One region of the Roseateles aquae genome, then DNA from elsewhere that is predicted to be linked to it. Evidence: riboswitches for the same ligand, from Rfam matches in the RefSeq annotation. Region 1 holds a riboswitch; the other holds the start of a gene.

Region 1 (7,794 bases):
AACAGCCTTCTGAGAAGCTTCGCCGCCATGAGCAAAGCCCCCAGCCTCGACGATTTGCGCCGCTACGCCATTGCCCGCAGCCTGTTCAAGCCAACAACGCTGCCGCAAGCGATCAACAAGCTGGGCTTTGTGCAGGCCGACCCGATTCGCGCCCCGGCGCGCGCGCAAGACCTGACCCTCCGCCACCGCGTCCGCGACTACCGTGCCGGCGATCTGGAGCGCCGCTACCCCAAGCTCGACGTCGAGGAAGACTGCCTGGTCAACTACGGCTTTCTGCCACGCCAGCACCTCAGCCTGCTGCACCCGCGCGAGGCCAAACGCGCCTGGGATGCCAAGACCCGGCAGCGCGCCGCCGCCATCCGCGCCTTCATCGCCGAGCAGGGCCCCAGCCATCCCAGGCTGGTGCAGCAGCACTTCGATCTGGGCCGCAGCACCAATGCCTGGGGTGGCAGCGGCAACGCCACGACCAAGCTGCTCGACGGCATGCATTACCGCGGCCTGCTGCGCGTCACCCATCGCGAGCAGGGCCAGCGCATCTACGCCCATGTCGAGCACAGCGATGATCCGCGCAGCCCGCAGCAAAAAGCTGAGGCCCTGCTCGGCCTGGTGCTGGCCAAGTACGCGCCGCTGCCCTCGCGCTCGCTCGGCCAGCTGGCCAGCCTGCTCGGCTACGGCGCACCGCATCTGCGCGCGCAAACCAGGCACATGCTGCAGACGGCGCGCCAGCTCTGGCCCAGCGTCGACATCGATGGGCAGCGCTGGTACTGGCCCGAGGGCGAGCAGCCGCGGGCGGCGCGCTGGCGGCTCGATGAGGAACTGCGCCTGCTGGCGCCCTTCGACCCGGTGGTCTGGGACCGGCTGCGCTTCGAACAGTTCTGGGGCTGGGCCTACCGCTTCGAGGCCTACACGCCGCCGGCCAAACGCAAGCTGGGCTACTACGCCTTGCCGCTGCTGTGGCGCGGGGAGGTGCTGGGCTGGGCCAATGCCAGCGTCGACGATGGCGAGTTGCACCTGCAATGCGGCTTTGTGGCCGGCCAGGCGCCGCGCGATCCGGCCTTCAAGGCCGCGTTGGAACGCGAGACGGAACGCTTCAGCGTGTTCCTGGGCCTCGCGTCAGCCTGACGTTCACATTGCTGATTCGAACAACGCTGGCACGGCAAGGGCAACTTCTCGACAAATCAGCTTGTGCAACATCTGAATCTTTTCCGCCGCACTCAGGGCGCCCCAGACACTGATGCCGTTCGGGCTGCGCGCTGCTGGCTGCGGAGCGCTGGCCGTAGCACGGTGCTCGGCAACGATCTCCCAGCTCTGCACGTCGACCAGCATCAGCTTGAAATATGCATAAGGCGCCAGAATGCCCCAGCTGGTTTCGCCCGTATCCACATTGACCACAGTCCTGCGCGTATCCAGGTAGAAGCCCAAGCCTTCCAAGCTGCCCGTCCCGACTGCCGTGTGATAAAGCTGGATGCTGGTCGGTGCGCGTTGGGGCACGACCAGTAGCAAGTGGCTGGCTCCGGCCTGCGTTACACCGGCAATCAAGCCCTCAGTCGGCTGAAGCTTGCGCCCGTCAAAAGCAAATGGAAGCGAACGGTCCGTGGGCCGCGCCAACATCAACATCGAGCTCACACTCGGTTTGGGCAGCTTGCGCAATGCCGACACGGCGGCGTCGATAGCATCTTGCTCGAATTCACCCGGATCCACATTGATGACTTGCTTCCGGTTCCTGTCCAGATTGCTGCCGGTCGTGTCTTGTTGAATGACAACATTGACCTGGTCGCCCAAGACAGACATCAAGGCCAGCCGTTTCACTTCGACCGCGTGCGCCCATGGGGCAGCCAGCACCACACCGGCCACCAGGCATACCCGCCGCAGCGCATGGATTCTCGCGTTCATCCTCACCTCCGTTGAGCAGCACCGGCCCCGCCGGTGGCTCACTTTTTAAAAGTGTTGGCCGTCAATGCCCTTCATTGCCAGCACCGCGGCAGACCAGACTGCGGCGGCATGATATGGGCCATCGACCGAATCTCGAACCCTACTGTTGGGGGATACTCAACCCACCGTTCGCGCTGCCAGCAGGCGCTGCGCCAGCTCGGCAAAGCCACTGCCACGCTCACCGCGGGTCAGATAGCGCGGCCGGTGCTGCAGCTGCGGCAGGAAGCGCGCGATATTGGCCACGCCGACGCTCAGCGGCAGGTGCTCGAACATCAGCTGATCATTACTGGAGTCGCCCACAAACAGCCAATCGGCGGGATCGAAGTCCAGGCCGAGCAGACGCGGCACCGCCCATTGCGCCGCCGTCCATTTGCTGTGGGCGCCTATCCAGCCGTTGATGTGGATGGAGCTGACCGTGGCCTGCAGGCCGTGGGTGCGCATCACGGCGCAGACGGCCTCGATCTGCATGGCGTCGAGATGGGCAAACTCGCTGTGGTCGATCGCGATGTCGGTCAGGCGGCCGGAGCTGTCGCGAGCCAGGCTGCTGCCGGGCACCTCGGCCAGCACGGCGGCAGCGCAGCGCTGCAGGCGGGCGAAGTTGTCACGCCGTGTCGCCTCGTCCTGGCTGAACTCGACGCTCAGGCGCTCGCCATCGCGGCGCAGCAGCACCGCGCCGTTCTCGGCAACGATGCCATGGACCGGCCAGGCCAGCGCGAAGGGCTCGCTCCAACCGGCCGGGCGGCCAGTGATGGCGATCACCGGGATGCCGGCCGCAGCCAGGCGCTGCAGCGCCGTCAGCGCCTCCGGTGCGATGGCGCCCGCCTCGGTCAGCGTGTCGTCGATATCGGTCAGCACGCCGCGCACGGCGGCGAGCTGGGCCGGCGGGCATTGATCCAGTGGCTGCATGGTGGCGGGATTGTCCTCAATTCACACGCTGTTCCAATGAACCTAGGCCAGCTTCTGGTCTAGAATTGCGCCCATTCCGAGGAGCGTTGCAACCTCTTTCAGCTGAGGCCAGGCTCGGATCAAGCGCTGTCGACACCGTGGTCGGCAGGCCCAGCAACCGCGCTCACCCGCTGAAGTCCTGCGTGGGTGATTTGCGTCCTCGGATTCCCCTCACTCGCGCACGATGGCAGCGGCTTCAACCCACTGAAGGAGCCCGCATGACCGCCACGACGCTGACCCCCGATCAATACCATATTGCCGACCTGACGCTGGCCGCCTGGGGCCGCAAGGAACTGAACATCGCCGAGAGCGAAATGCCGGCGCTGATGGCCATCCGCAAGGAATACGCGGCCAGCCAGCCCCTGAAGGGCGCGCGCATCACCGGTTCGCTGCACATGACCATCCAGACCGGCGTGCTGGTCGAAACGCTGCAGGCGCTGGGCGCCGAAGTGCGCTGGGCCTCGTGCAATATCTTCTCGACCCAGGACCACGCCGCCGCCGCCCTGGTGGCCGCCGGCACCCCGGTGTTTGCCTACAAGGGCGAGACGCTGGAAGACTACTGGGACTACACCCACCGCATCTTCGAATTCGCCGGCAAGGGCGAACCGGGCGAAGGCCCGAACATGATTCTGGATGACGGCGGCGACGCCACGCTCTTGATGCATCTGGGCCAGAAGGCCGAAAAGGATCTGTCGGTGCTGGCCAACCCGGGCAGCGAGGAAGAGCGCATCCTGTTCGCTGCCATCAAGGCCCGGGTCGCGCAAGACCCGACCTGGTACACCCGCAAGAGCGCCGAGATCATCGGCGTCACGGAAGAGACGACGACCGGCGTGCACCGCCTGAAGGAAATGTCGGCCAAGGGTACGCTGCTGTTCCGCGCCATCAACGTCAACGACTCGGTCACCAAGAGCAAGTTCGACAACCTCTATGGCTGCCGCGAATCGCTGGTTGACGGCATCAAGCGCGCCACCGATGTGATGGTGGCCGGCAAGATCGCCGTGATCGCCGGCTATGGCGATGTGGGCAAGGGCTCGGCGCAGGCGATGCGCGCACTGTCGGCGCAAGTGTGGGTGACCGAGATCGACCCGATCTGCGCGCTGCAGGCGGCCATGGAAGGCTATCGCGTCGTGACCATGGAATACGCCGCCGACAAGGCCGACATCTTCGTCACCACCACCGGCAACAAGAGCGTCATCCGCCATGAGCACATGGTCAAGATGAAGCACAACGCCATCGTCTGCAATATCGGCCATTTCGACAACGAGATCGATGTTGCCTCGCTGGAGCAGTACCAGTGGGAAGAGATCAAGCCGCAGGTCGATCATGTGATCTTCCCCGACGGCAAGCGCATCATCCTGCTGGCCAAGGGCCGTCTGGTGAACCTGGGCTGCGGCACCGGCCACCCGAGCTATGTGATGAGCTCCTCGTTCGCCAATCAGACCATTGCCCAGATCGAGCTGTTCGCCCACAAGGACGCCTACGACATCGGCAAGGTCTATGTGCTGCCCAAGCATCTCGACGAGAAGGTCGCCCGCCTGCAGCTGACCACGCTGAACGCGCAGCTGAGCGAGCTGACCGATGAGCAGGCGGCGTACATTGGCGTGCCGAAGCAAGGGCCCTATAAGCCCGACACCTACCGCTACTGAGCAATTGCGGGCTACTGCGCAGGCTTCAGCCGTCGTTGCGGGTCCCTCCGCAGATCCTCACGTAGCGCTGCTACGTTCCGGTCTGCGGATCCGCCCGCGCCTAGCCTGAAGCCTGCTCGCTACGCCCGGGCTGCACGCTGCACTGCTTCATTTTTTCCATGCGCGCTGACCTTCGCCTGACTACCCAGCAACTCGCCCCGACCCGCTCCGCCGCACAGCGGCTGATCGAGCGAGGTGCCGTGCTGCGCGCCTCGGGCGCGGTGGTGAAGAAGGCGGGCGAGGAGGTCGGTGAGCATGAGGCCCTGCTGATCACTGACGACGCCGAGCTGCGCTATGTCTCGCGCGGCGGCTTGAAGCTCGAAGGGGCGCTGAAGACCAGCGGCCTGGACGTGAGGGGCTTGACGGTGCTGGACATCGGCCAGAGCACCGGCGGCTTCAGCGACTGCCTGCTGAAAGCCGGTGCGGCACGCGTGGTCGGCGTCGATGTCGGCCACGGGCAGTTGCATGCCTCGCTGCAGGCTGATCCCCGCGTGACGCTGCTCGAAGGCCTGCATGTGCGTGAGCTGGCCGGCTCGGCGCTGGCACAGCAGGCACCGGAAGGCGGCTTCGCCCTGATCGTCGGTGACCTGAGCTTCATCTCGATGATTGGCGCCCTGCCCCATCTGCGGCCCTGGCTGGCCGATGGGGGTCAGGTCTTGCTGCTGATCAAGCCGCAGTTCGAGCTGGGCCCCAAGGCGCTGGGCCGCGGAGGGCTGGTCAAGGATGCGGCGCAATACCCGCTGCTCGAGGCACGAGCTCGCGAGGCCGCCGCTGCTACAGGCTGGCAGACGCTCGGCTATTTTGAAAGCACCATTGCCGGCGGCGATGGCAACACCGAATTTTTCCTCTGGGCACGCAAGGCCCAGAGCGAGACAGACAAGGCATGAGCATGACTATCCCCCAGACCGGCCGCCCGCCGGTCAGTTTCGAGTTCTTCCCGCCCAACACACCGGTCGGTGCCGAGAAACTCAAGACCGTGGTGCAGGATCTCAGCGTGCTGAACCCGCACTATTTCAGCGTCACCTATGGCGCCGGCGGCTCGACGCGCGAGAAGACGCTGGCCACCGTCAGCGGCATTGCCGCACTCGGCTTCGAGGCAGCGCCGCACCTGTCCTGCGTGGGCTCGACCCGTGAGAGCATCGCCGAGATCCTGGCCACCTACCGGGCCCAGAATATCCGCCGCGTCGTCGCGCTGCGCGGTGACCTGCCCAGCGGCACGGCCACGGCCGGTGAGTTCCGCTATGCGGCCGAGCTGGTGCGCTTCATCCGCGAGACGCAGGGGCCAGACTGGCAGATCGAGGTTGCCGCCTATCCGGAGTACCACCCGCAGCAGCGCTACGCGGCCCGCGATCTGCAACACTTTGCCGACAAGATGGCGGCCGGCGCCAGCGGTGCGATCACCCAGTTCTTCTTCAACGCCGACGCCTACTTTCACTTTGTCGACGAGGCGCGCAAGCTGGGCGTTACGGCCCCCATCGTGCCGGGCATCATGCCCTTCCACAACTACGCCCGCATCGCCCAGTTCGCTGCCCGCGATGGCATCGACATCCCGCGCTGGGTGGCGCTGAAGATGGAAGGCTTCATGGACGACAGCGCTTCGATCCGCGCCTTCGGCCTGGATGTGATCGGCCAGCTGTGCGAGCGGCTGATCGCCGGCGGCGTGCCCGGCATCCACTTCTATACGCTCAACCAATCGGCTTTGACGCTGGAGTTGTGCAAACGCCTCAGCCTGGGCGCACAAGCTTGATCTGACGCAAATCGGCCCGGCCAGCCCGCCGGGTGGCTGGTGCGACTTGCGTCAGATCAAGGGTTTACCCGTCGCGGGGTTCTCCAATAGCTTCATCGGGCCTGTGATGCCCGCCAACAAGGAGCTATCGAGATGAACAAGTTTGCAGCCCGCACCCTTACCGCCGTCGCCATCGCTTGCACGGCCGTCGCCGTCCAAGCCGCCGAAGGCCCGTGGGGAATGCGCGTGCGCGCCGTCAACATCGACTCGGCCAACAAGGACAGCACCGGTCTGGGCCTGACGATCAACAACAAGGTCATCCCCGAAGTCGACTTCAGCTACTACTTCTCGCCCAATCTGGCGGCTGAGCTGATCCTGACCTACCCGCAAAAGCACACGCTGTCGTCCAATGGCACCGAGATCGGCACGCTGAAGCACCTGCCCCCGACGCTGAGCCTGCAGTACCACTTCGCGCCGAATGACGCCTTCCGCCCCTACATCGGCGCTGGCATCAACTACACGATCTTCTCGAACGTCGAGTTCGCTCCGGCCGTTGATGCTGCGCTGTCGCCCAGCGTCAAGCACACCAGCCTGGGCCTGTCTTTCCAGATCGGCTTCGACTATGAGCTGAGCAAGAACCTGTACCTGAATGTGGACCTGAAGAAGGCACAGATCGGCACCAAGGTCTACTCCAAGGGCACTGAAGTCGGCACCTTCAAGGTCGATCCGCTGCTGATCGGCGTGGGCCTGGGCTTCCGCTTCTAAGTCCGAGGCGCCCGGGCAGCTTGAACGAGCTGCCACAAACAAAAGCCGCCTGGCTGGAGCCCGGCGGCTTTTTCTTTGTTGGCGCTGCTACAGCACCGCCGCGTTCAAGGCTCAGCCCAGCAGCGCAAAGGCGTCGCGCGTCAGGTTTTCCGGCGCGCCCTCGGCGCGGCAGACCACATCGTCCTCGATGCGGATGCCGCCAAAGCGGGACAGGCGTTCGACCTTGGCCCAGTCGACACTGGCCGCGGCCGGCATCGCGCGCAACTGCTTGAGCAGGGTCGGGATGAAATACAGGCCCGGCTCGATGGTGACGACCATGCCGGGCAGCAGGTCGCGGGTCAGGCGCAGATAGCGGTGGCCCTCGGGCTTGTCGCGCGTGCCGCCGGCCTCGCCGGCCATGAAGCCGCCCACATCGTGCACCTGCAGGCCGAGCAGATGGCCGATGCCGTGGGGCATGAAGATGCTGGTCACCCGCTCCGCCAGCATCGCTTCCTCGCTCATTGCGACGATGCCCTGCTGCTTCAGGATGCGGGCCAGATGGCGATGGGTGCTCAGGTGGATGTCGCGGTAGTCGACGCCCTTGCGCACCTCATCCACCAAGGCCAGCTGTGCCACTTCCATCGCGGCCAGCACGGCATCGAATTCGGCGCTGTCGGCATCGCCGCGGGTCCAGGTGCGGGTGATATCCGCTGCATAACCGTTGACCTGCGCGCCCGCGTCAACCAGCAGCGAGCGCCACTG
Region 2 (7,794 bases), on a different contig from region 1:
AGGCCCAGAACTCCTGGCGCACGCGCTGATGCAGACGTTCGGCCAGCGCCTCGGCCAGCCGGTCGGCCAGGGCCTTGAGCATGATGGCGGAGTAGTCGTCGTGATCGGCCAGGAACTGGGCTTCCTTCTTGTCGCAACCGATGCCGGCGGTGACGGCAAACAGGCCCACATAGTCGGGCACCCCGCCCTTGGCGGCCACATAGTCGGCCAGGCAGCGGTTGGGTCGCTTCACCCCATCAACGACCGGGCGCTCCGACTGCATGCGCAGGCCGCGCCAGGTCATCAGCACCTCGCTGCGGCTCTCGTCGCGGTAGATCTCGATATCGTCGTCATTGACCTGCGCCGCGGGGTAGAGGCCGAAGACCGCGTTGGCGCTGAGCCAGCGCCCTTCGATCAGGCGCTGCAGCATGCGCTTGCCGTCGCTGAACACCCGCTGCGCCTCGCTGCCGACGATCTCGTCCTTCAGGATGGCCGGGAAGGGGCCGGCCAGGTCCCAGGTCTGGAAGAACGGGCCCCAGTCGATGCACTGAGCCAGGTCGGCGAGATCGTAGTTCTTGAACACGCGGCGGCCGATGAAGCTGGGCTCCGGCGGCGTGTAGCCGGCCCAGTCCAGCTGCACCTTGTTGGCACGGGCCTCGGCCAGCGGCACCAACGGGGTCTGCTTCTTGTTCGCATGCAGCTCGCGGACCTTGTCGTAGTCGCTCTTCAACTCGTCGATGAAGCGGCTGGCCCGTTCGTCGGACAGCAGGTCGGAGCAGACGCCCACCGAGCGCGAGGCGTCGGGCACATAGACCACCGGGCCTTCGTAATGCGGCGAGATCTTCACCGCGGTGTGAACCCGGCTGCAAGTCGCCCCGCCGATCAAGAGCGGGATCTTCTTCATCCGGAAGTAGTCGTCGCGCTGCATCTCGGCGGCCACGTGTTGCATCTCTTCCAGGCTGGGCGTGATCAGGCCGGAGAGGCCGATGATGTCGGCCCCCTCGACCTTGGCGCGCGCCAGGATGTCCTGGCAGGGCACCATCACGCCCATATTCACCACCTCGAAGTTATTGCACTGCAAGACCACGGTGACGATGTTCTTGCCGATGTCGTGCACATCACCCTTGACGGTGGCGATGACGATCTTGCCCTTGGGCTTCACGTCGCCGCCGGCGGCGGCCAGCTGGCGCTTTTCTTCCTCGATATAGGGCACCAGATGGGCCACCGCGCTCTTCATCACGCGAGCGCTCTTGACCACCTGGGGCAGGAACATCTTGCCCTGGCCGAACAGATCGCCGACCACATTCATGCCGGCCATCAGCGGGCCTTCGATCACATGCAGCGGCCGGCCGCCCTTGGCCAGGATGGCCTGGTAGGCCTCCTCGGTGTCTTCGTTGATGAAGTCGGTGATGCCGTGGACCAGCGCATGCGAGAGCCGTTCGTCCACGCTGCCGGCCCGCCAGGCCAGGCGCGCGGAATCGTCCTTGGCCGCGCCCTTGGCACTCTCGGCCACCTCGATCAGCCGTTCCCCAGCGTCGGGCCGGCGGTTCAGCACCACATCCTCCACGCGTTCGCGCAGCACCGGCTCCAGGTCGTCATAGACGCCGACCATGCCGGCGTTGACGATGCCCATGTCCATGCCCGCCTGGATGGCGTGGTAGAGGAAGACGGTGTGGATGGCTTCGCGCACCGGGTCATTGCCGCGGAAGCTGAAGCTCACGTTCGACACCCCGCCGCTGACCTTGGCGCCGGGCAGGTTCTGCTTGATCCAGCGCGTGGCGTTGATGAAGTCGACCGCGTAGTTGTCGTGCTCCTCAATGCCGGTGGCGATGGCAAAGATATTGGGGTCGAAGATGATGTCCTCGGCCGGGAAGCCGACCTCATCGACGAGGATGCGATAGGCGCGCGCGCAGATCTCGGTCTTGCGCTCGAAGGTGTCGGCCTGGCCTTTTTCGTCGAAGGCCATCACCACGGCGGCGGCGCCATAACGGCGCACCAGATTGGCCTGGCGGCGGAACTCGGCCTCGCCTTCCTTCAGCGAGATCGAATTGACGATGCCCTTGCCCTGAATGCACTTCAGGCCCGCCTCGATGACCTCCCATTTGGAGCTGTCGATCATGATGGGCACGCGGGCGATCTCGGGCTCGGAGGCGATCAGATTCAGAAAGCGCACCATGGCCGCCTTGCTGTCCAGCATGGCCTCGTCCATATTGATGTCGATCACCTGGGCGCCGTTCTCGACCTGCTGGCGCGCCACCGCCAGCGCCTCCTCGAATTGGCCATTCAGAATCAGCCGGGCAAAGGCCTTGGAGCCGGTGACATTGGTGCGCTCGCCGATATTGACGAACAGCGAGCCCTCGCCGATCAGCACCGGTTCCAGCCCGGAGAGCTTCATCGCCGGCGGCTTCGTCTGGGAATGGGCTTGAGCTTGTACGGTCATGGCGGCCTCGGGCAAAGAGAGTGGGCCGCGCAACTCACCGCGGCCACAGGAGAAATCTGGAGCTCGGTGAGCGTCGTTGAGAATCAGGGCCTCGGGCCCCGATGCGGTCCGAGCCTGGCGGCCACTGCTGACGCAGGCCATCGCAACGCTCCTCGAACCGTGGCGGATTTTACGCCGAGGCTTGCCAAGCCGCGGGATTTTGCTGGGCAAGCCAGGCTTCGCTCAAGCCGATACTCGGAACCGCCGAAGAACTGGATACGCTCTGCCCTGCCTCCCGTGGACCTGATACATCTCCCGCCCAACAGCCTGCGCGTCGGCCAGGTGCTGACCTTTTCCGTCCGCGACGCCGAGGGCAAGCTCTTGTTCGCCAGCGGCCAGACGCTGCAGAACACCCCCCAGGTGCAGGCCTTGATCGAGCGCGGCGCCTATGTGCTGGCGCACGAGACCAAGGAGTACCAGCGCGCCCAGCTGCACCGGATGGACACGCTGATGCACCAGGGCGCCTCGCTGTCGGAGATCGCCAAGGCCGAGGCGCAGTTCAAACCCGATCGCGCACCGCGCCCGGTCGAGCTGAGCGAAACCGCGGCCTGGGCCGATCTGCAGTTGCATGCGCACACCCTCTTGCGTGACCCGGCGCGCGAGACCTTTGTGCAGCGGCTGGAGCAGTTGCACGACAGCGCGCTGACCCGGCTGCAGCAGCACCCCGACGCGGTGCTGACGCTGCTGATCTACGACGCCAGCCAGGACCACCAGAACTACAGCTCACGCCATGCCCTGCTCTGCCTGATGCTGGCCGATCTGAGCGCCCGCCAGCTCGGCTGGCCCGCCGACTGGCGCGAGGCGCTGACCCGCGCGGCACTGACGATGAACCTGAGCCTCAGCGCCCAGCAGGACCGCATGGCCGCCCAGGAAGACAGCCCCAGCCCGGCGCAGCGCCGCGATCTGCTGGGCCACGGCGACCGCAGCGCCGAGCTGCTGCGCCAGCAGGGCGTGATCAGCGAGCTGTGGCTGGGCGCGGTACGCCTGCATCACGAGGCCGGCCCGGGGCCGCTGGCGCCGCGCACGCCGGCCGAGCAGCTGGCGCGCCTGCTGCGCCGCATCGACATCTTTGGCGCCCGGCTGGCGCCGCGTCGCTCGCGCAAGGCCCTGCCCGGCGCCTCGGCGGCCCGGGCCGTTTTTCTTGATGAGATGCAGCAGCCCGACGAGGCCGGCGCCGCGCTGATCAAGATGATTGGCCTCTACCCGCCCGGCAGCCTGGTGCGTCTGGCCAATGGCGAGGTCGGCATCGTCGTCAAGCGCGGCCACAGTGCCACCGATCCCCTGGTGGCGGCCCTGCTGGGCAAGAGCGGCGCGCCGCTGAGCAGCCCGGTGCCGCGCGACACCCGGCTCGCCTCACAGGCGATTGCCGCCAGCCTGGCGCCGCATGAGCTGCGCCTGCTGGTCAATATGGACAAGCTGCTGAAGGTGATCTGAACTCAGGCAGCGACCAGATCGCTGAACAGCTTGTGGCCGCAGGGCCGCGGCTGGTAGGCCGAGACCTTGGCCGCAATCGCCGCGATGTGTGCCGGCGTCGTGCCGCAGCAGCCACCGGCAATGTTCAGAAAGCCGCTCTTGGCGAACTCTTCCATCAGCCGGCCGGTGACGTCCGGCGTTTCGTCGAAGCCGGTGTCGCTCATCGGGTTGGGCAGGCCGGCATTCGGGTAGCAGCTGACCGCCGTGGCGCCTGCCGCCTTGGCCAGTTCCTCGATGTAGGGCCGCATCAGCGTGGCGCCCAGCGCGCAGTTCAGACCGATGGCGATCGGCTTGGCGTGGCGCACCGAGTGCCAGAAGGCCGTCACCGTCTGTCCCGAGAGGATGCGGCCGGAGGCGTCGGTCACCGTGCCGGAGATGATCACCGGCAGGCGCTCGCCGGTGTCCTCCATCAGCTCGTCCAGCGCAAAGATCGCCGCCTTGGCGTTCAGGGTGTCGAAGATGGTCTCGACCAGAAAGAGATCGACGCCGCCGTCCAGCAAGCCCTTGGCCTGCTCGTAGTAGGCGGCACGCAAGGTGTCGAAATCGACATTGCGGGCGCCGGGGTCGTTGACATCGGGGCTGATGCTGGCCGTGCGCGGCGTCGGCCCCAAGGCGCCAGCAGCAAAGCGCGGCTTGTCGGGCGTGCTGTACTTGTCGCAGGCCGCCCGGGCGATGCGGGCCGCCGCCACATTCATCTCGTAGGCGATGGACTCGAGGCCGTAGTCCTCCTGGGCCACCGAGGTCGAACCAAAGGTATTGGTCTCGATGATGTCGGCACCAGCGGCCAGGTATTGCTCGTGAATCTCCTGCACGACCTCGGGCTTGGTCACTGGCAGCAAATCGTTATTGCCCTTGAGATCCTTGCCATGCGCGGCAAAGCGCGCGCCGCGGAAATCGGCCTCGCCCAGCTTGTAGCGCTGGATCATCGTGCCCATCGCGCCGTCGAGGATGACGATGCGTTGTTGCAGGATGTCGGGCAGCTGGCTGCCGCGCGTGAAGCGCGGGGCGGTGGAGGCGGTGGTGGCGTTCATGGCCGCATTGTAGGAAATGACGTCGGCCCCGGCCGGCAGCGGGTCTTGCTGACGGGCAGACCTCACCCGCCAAACACCTTCTTCAGGATCGCGCTGCCGGTGCCGATCGGATCCTGGCGGATCTTCTTCTCTTCCTCGGCAATCATCCGGTACATGCCATCGAGCGTCCGTTCGGTGACGTACTGCTGCAGATTGGCATCCTCGCCGCGCAGCAGCCCCAGGCCGGCGGCCTTGCCGGCCACGGCGTTGTACTTGTCGGCCAGGGCCTGTTTTTCGGTCGCCCGGGTGACGATGGGCAGGAACTTCTGCGCCAGCGGGGCGCGGGTCTTGGTTTCAAAGAAGCGCGTCACCGCGTCATCGCCGCCGCGCACGATCTGCAGCGCGTCTTCCACGCTCATCGAGCGCACCGCCGACACCAGCAGCGTGCGCGCTTGCGGCACGGCCTGTTCGGCGGCCCGGTTCATCGCGGTTTCCAGCTCATCGAGCTTGCGGCCCTGGCCGGTCGCGCGCAGCAGCCGGGCGGCGTCCTTCAGCGCGCCCGGCAACTCGATGCGCACGGCCGGGTTGCCGAGGAAACCGTCGTTGCGGCCCAGCGAGCTGACGGCGGACGCCGCACCGCGCTCCAGCGCTGCGCGTACGCCGCTGGCGGCATCGCCCTCGCTGAGCGCCATCGCCGGCAATGCAAACAGTGCCAGCAGGCCCAGCATCAAATGGTGACGTCGTTTCATCGTTCAGCCTCTCAATCCATCCGAACCATCAGCCGCGCGTCGCGTCCAGCGGCACCACAAAGCTGAAGCCATGTCGCTCAAAACCCAGCCGCTCGTAAAAGGCATGGGCCTCGACACGGCGCTGGTTGGAACTGAGTACCAGCTTGTAGCAGCCGGCCGCGCTGGCCCGCTGCATCGCATGTTGGATCAGCCGACGGCCGAGCCCGCGGCCCTGCGCCTCGGGCGCAATCGCCACATCCTCGACCAGCGCCTCGCTGGCCTGGCGGTGCGCCAGCAGCGGCAGGATGTACAGCGTCAGCGTGCCCAGCAGCTGGCGCTCCGGCCCTTCGCCCTGCTCCATCAGCAAGAGCTCGGCGCCACGCGCCTGCATCAGCGGCCAGATGGCCAGCGCGCCATCCAGCTCCAGATCCTCGCGCTCATCGATACCAGCGGCGACCAGCAGATCAAGCACCGCGGGCAGATCGTCGGCCGTGGCCAGCCGGAAGTTCAGTTCATCAGCCACCGCGCCCTCCGAGTCGAGCCAGCGCCGCCGTGATCAAGGCGAAGAAGCCATCGGCATCGACGCCACCCAGCACATGGGCATTGCGCGGCCGGCCGCTGACGCCCCACCAATCGATCACGCTCATGCCCAGCGTCAGTGCGCTGTCGGTTTCGATCTCGACATTGCAGTCGCGGCCGCTGAACAGCTCCGGTGCCAGCAGCCAGGCGATCACGCAGGGGTCGTGCAGCGGCCCGCCCTGCTGGCCGTACTTGGCCTCGTCAAAGCGCTCGGCGAACTCCAACCAGCAGGCCACCGTCTCGGCCAGCGGCGTGCCCAGCGCGCGGATCGCCGCGATGCGCGCCGGCGTCGTCAGCGCCTGGTGGGTGCAGTCCAGCGGCACCATGGTGATCGGCACGCCGCTGGCAAACACCAGCTTGGCCGCCTCGGGGTCAACATAACAATTGAATTCGGCGGCCGGCGTGATGTTGCCACCTTCGAAGCAGCCCCCGCCCATCAGCACGATCTGCTGCAGGCGCGCGGCCAGCTGCGGCTCGCGCTGCAGGGCCAGGGCGATATTGGTCAGCGGGCCCAGCGGGCACAGTGTCACCGTGCCGGCGGGGCGGCTCATCACCGTCTCGATGATGAAGTCGACCGCATGGCCGGGCTGCAGTGGCATCGTCGGCGCCGGCAGCGTGATGCCGTCCAGCCCGGTCTTGCCGTGCACGTGCTCGGCCGTCACCAGCGGGCGCTTCAGCGGGGCGTCGGCGCCGGCAAAGACCTTGACGTCGGGACGCCCGGCCAGCTCGCAGACGATGCGCGCATTGCGGCTGGTCAGCGCCAGCGGCACATTGCCGGCCACCGTGGTGATGCCCAGCAGGTCCAGTTGCGGGCTGGCCAGGGCCAGCAGAATCGCCACCGCATCGTCCTGACCGGGATCGGTGTCGATGATGATGGAACAGCCTTGCTTCACAGCGCTCATGCGGCCTCCGCTTCAGGAGCCGGCGGCTCCACGGGCTCGTGCAGCGAGACGACATCCTGGTCGATTGCGCCAAAGACGCTCAGGCCATCGCGACCCTTGATCTCCAGGCGCAGGCTGTCGCCAAACTTCATGTACTCGGTGCTGGCGCTACCGTCCTTGGCGATTTCCAGCGCCCGCTTGTCGGCGATCGTTGCAACACCACGCGAGGCTTCACGGTTGCTGACCGGGCCGGCGGCAACGAGGCTGCCGGCCGGCAGCGCGCGCAGCCGGGCGAGCTGGGCGATCAGCTGGCCGAAATGGGAGTCCATATCGCTGCCGCACTCGCACTGGCCGATCTTGCGGCCGTTCCACATCGCCTGCAGCGGCAGCAGCACGCGCCCGCCCTTCCAGGCCTCGCCCAGCTCATCGGGCGTGACCAAGAGCGGCGCCTGGCTGGCCAGCGGCTGGCACAGTGCCGCATCGCCGGCATCGAGCTGACGCAGCCACCAGCGACTGCCCAGACCCAGCAGGCGCACCCCTTCGAGCGCCTGCTCGGCGGTGACGCCTTGGGCCACATCGCCGCAGATGGCGATCAGCTCGGCCGCAAAATCAATGCCCATTACCTCGCTGGCCAGGCGCACCGGCTCGGTGGCCCCCAGCCATAA

Evidence for each region. A riboswitch is a leader RNA that binds a small molecule or an ion and turns the genes downstream of it on or off. The one in region 1 is predicted to bind S-adenosylhomocysteine.
Region 2: linked by a shared signal. The riboswitch ahead of metH (methionine synthase) and the one ahead of ahcY (adenosylhomocysteinase) in region 1 are both predicted to bind S-adenosylhomocysteine.

The regions. Positions count from the first base shown of each region.
Region 1 covers NZ_JAVXZY010000003.1:330,775-338,568, reverse strand. The annotation lists gene RQP53_RS10360 (DNA glycosylase AlkZ-like family protein) at 28-1,122, shown strand; gene RQP53_RS10355 (hypothetical protein) at 1,126-1,893, opposite strand; gene RQP53_RS10350 (HAD family hydrolase) at 2,050-2,838, opposite strand; S-adenosyl-L-homocysteine riboswitch at 2,911-3,010, shown strand; gene ahcY (adenosylhomocysteinase) at 3,096-4,523, shown strand; gene RQP53_RS10340 (TlyA family RNA methyltransferase) at 4,682-5,449, shown strand; gene metF (methylenetetrahydrofolate reductase [NAD(P)H]) at 5,452-6,309, shown strand; gene RQP53_RS10330 (OmpW/AlkL family protein) at 6,442-7,053, shown strand; gene pepQ (Xaa-Pro dipeptidase) at 7,165-7,794, opposite strand, start outside.
Region 2 covers NZ_JAVXZY010000004.1:365,057-372,850, forward strand. The annotation lists gene metH (methionine synthase) at 1-2,419, opposite strand, end outside; S-adenosyl-L-homocysteine riboswitch at 2,481-2,579, opposite strand; gene RQP53_RS12570 (HD-GYP domain-containing protein) at 2,696-3,892, shown strand; gene RQP53_RS12575 (homocysteine S-methyltransferase family protein) at 3,895-4,962, opposite strand; gene RQP53_RS12580 (DUF4197 domain-containing protein) at 5,025-5,690, opposite strand; gene RQP53_RS12585 (GNAT family N-acetyltransferase) at 5,719-6,192, opposite strand; gene RQP53_RS12590 (nucleoside hydrolase) at 6,185-7,150, opposite strand; gene RQP53_RS12595 (fumarylacetoacetate hydrolase family protein) at 7,147-7,794, opposite strand, start outside.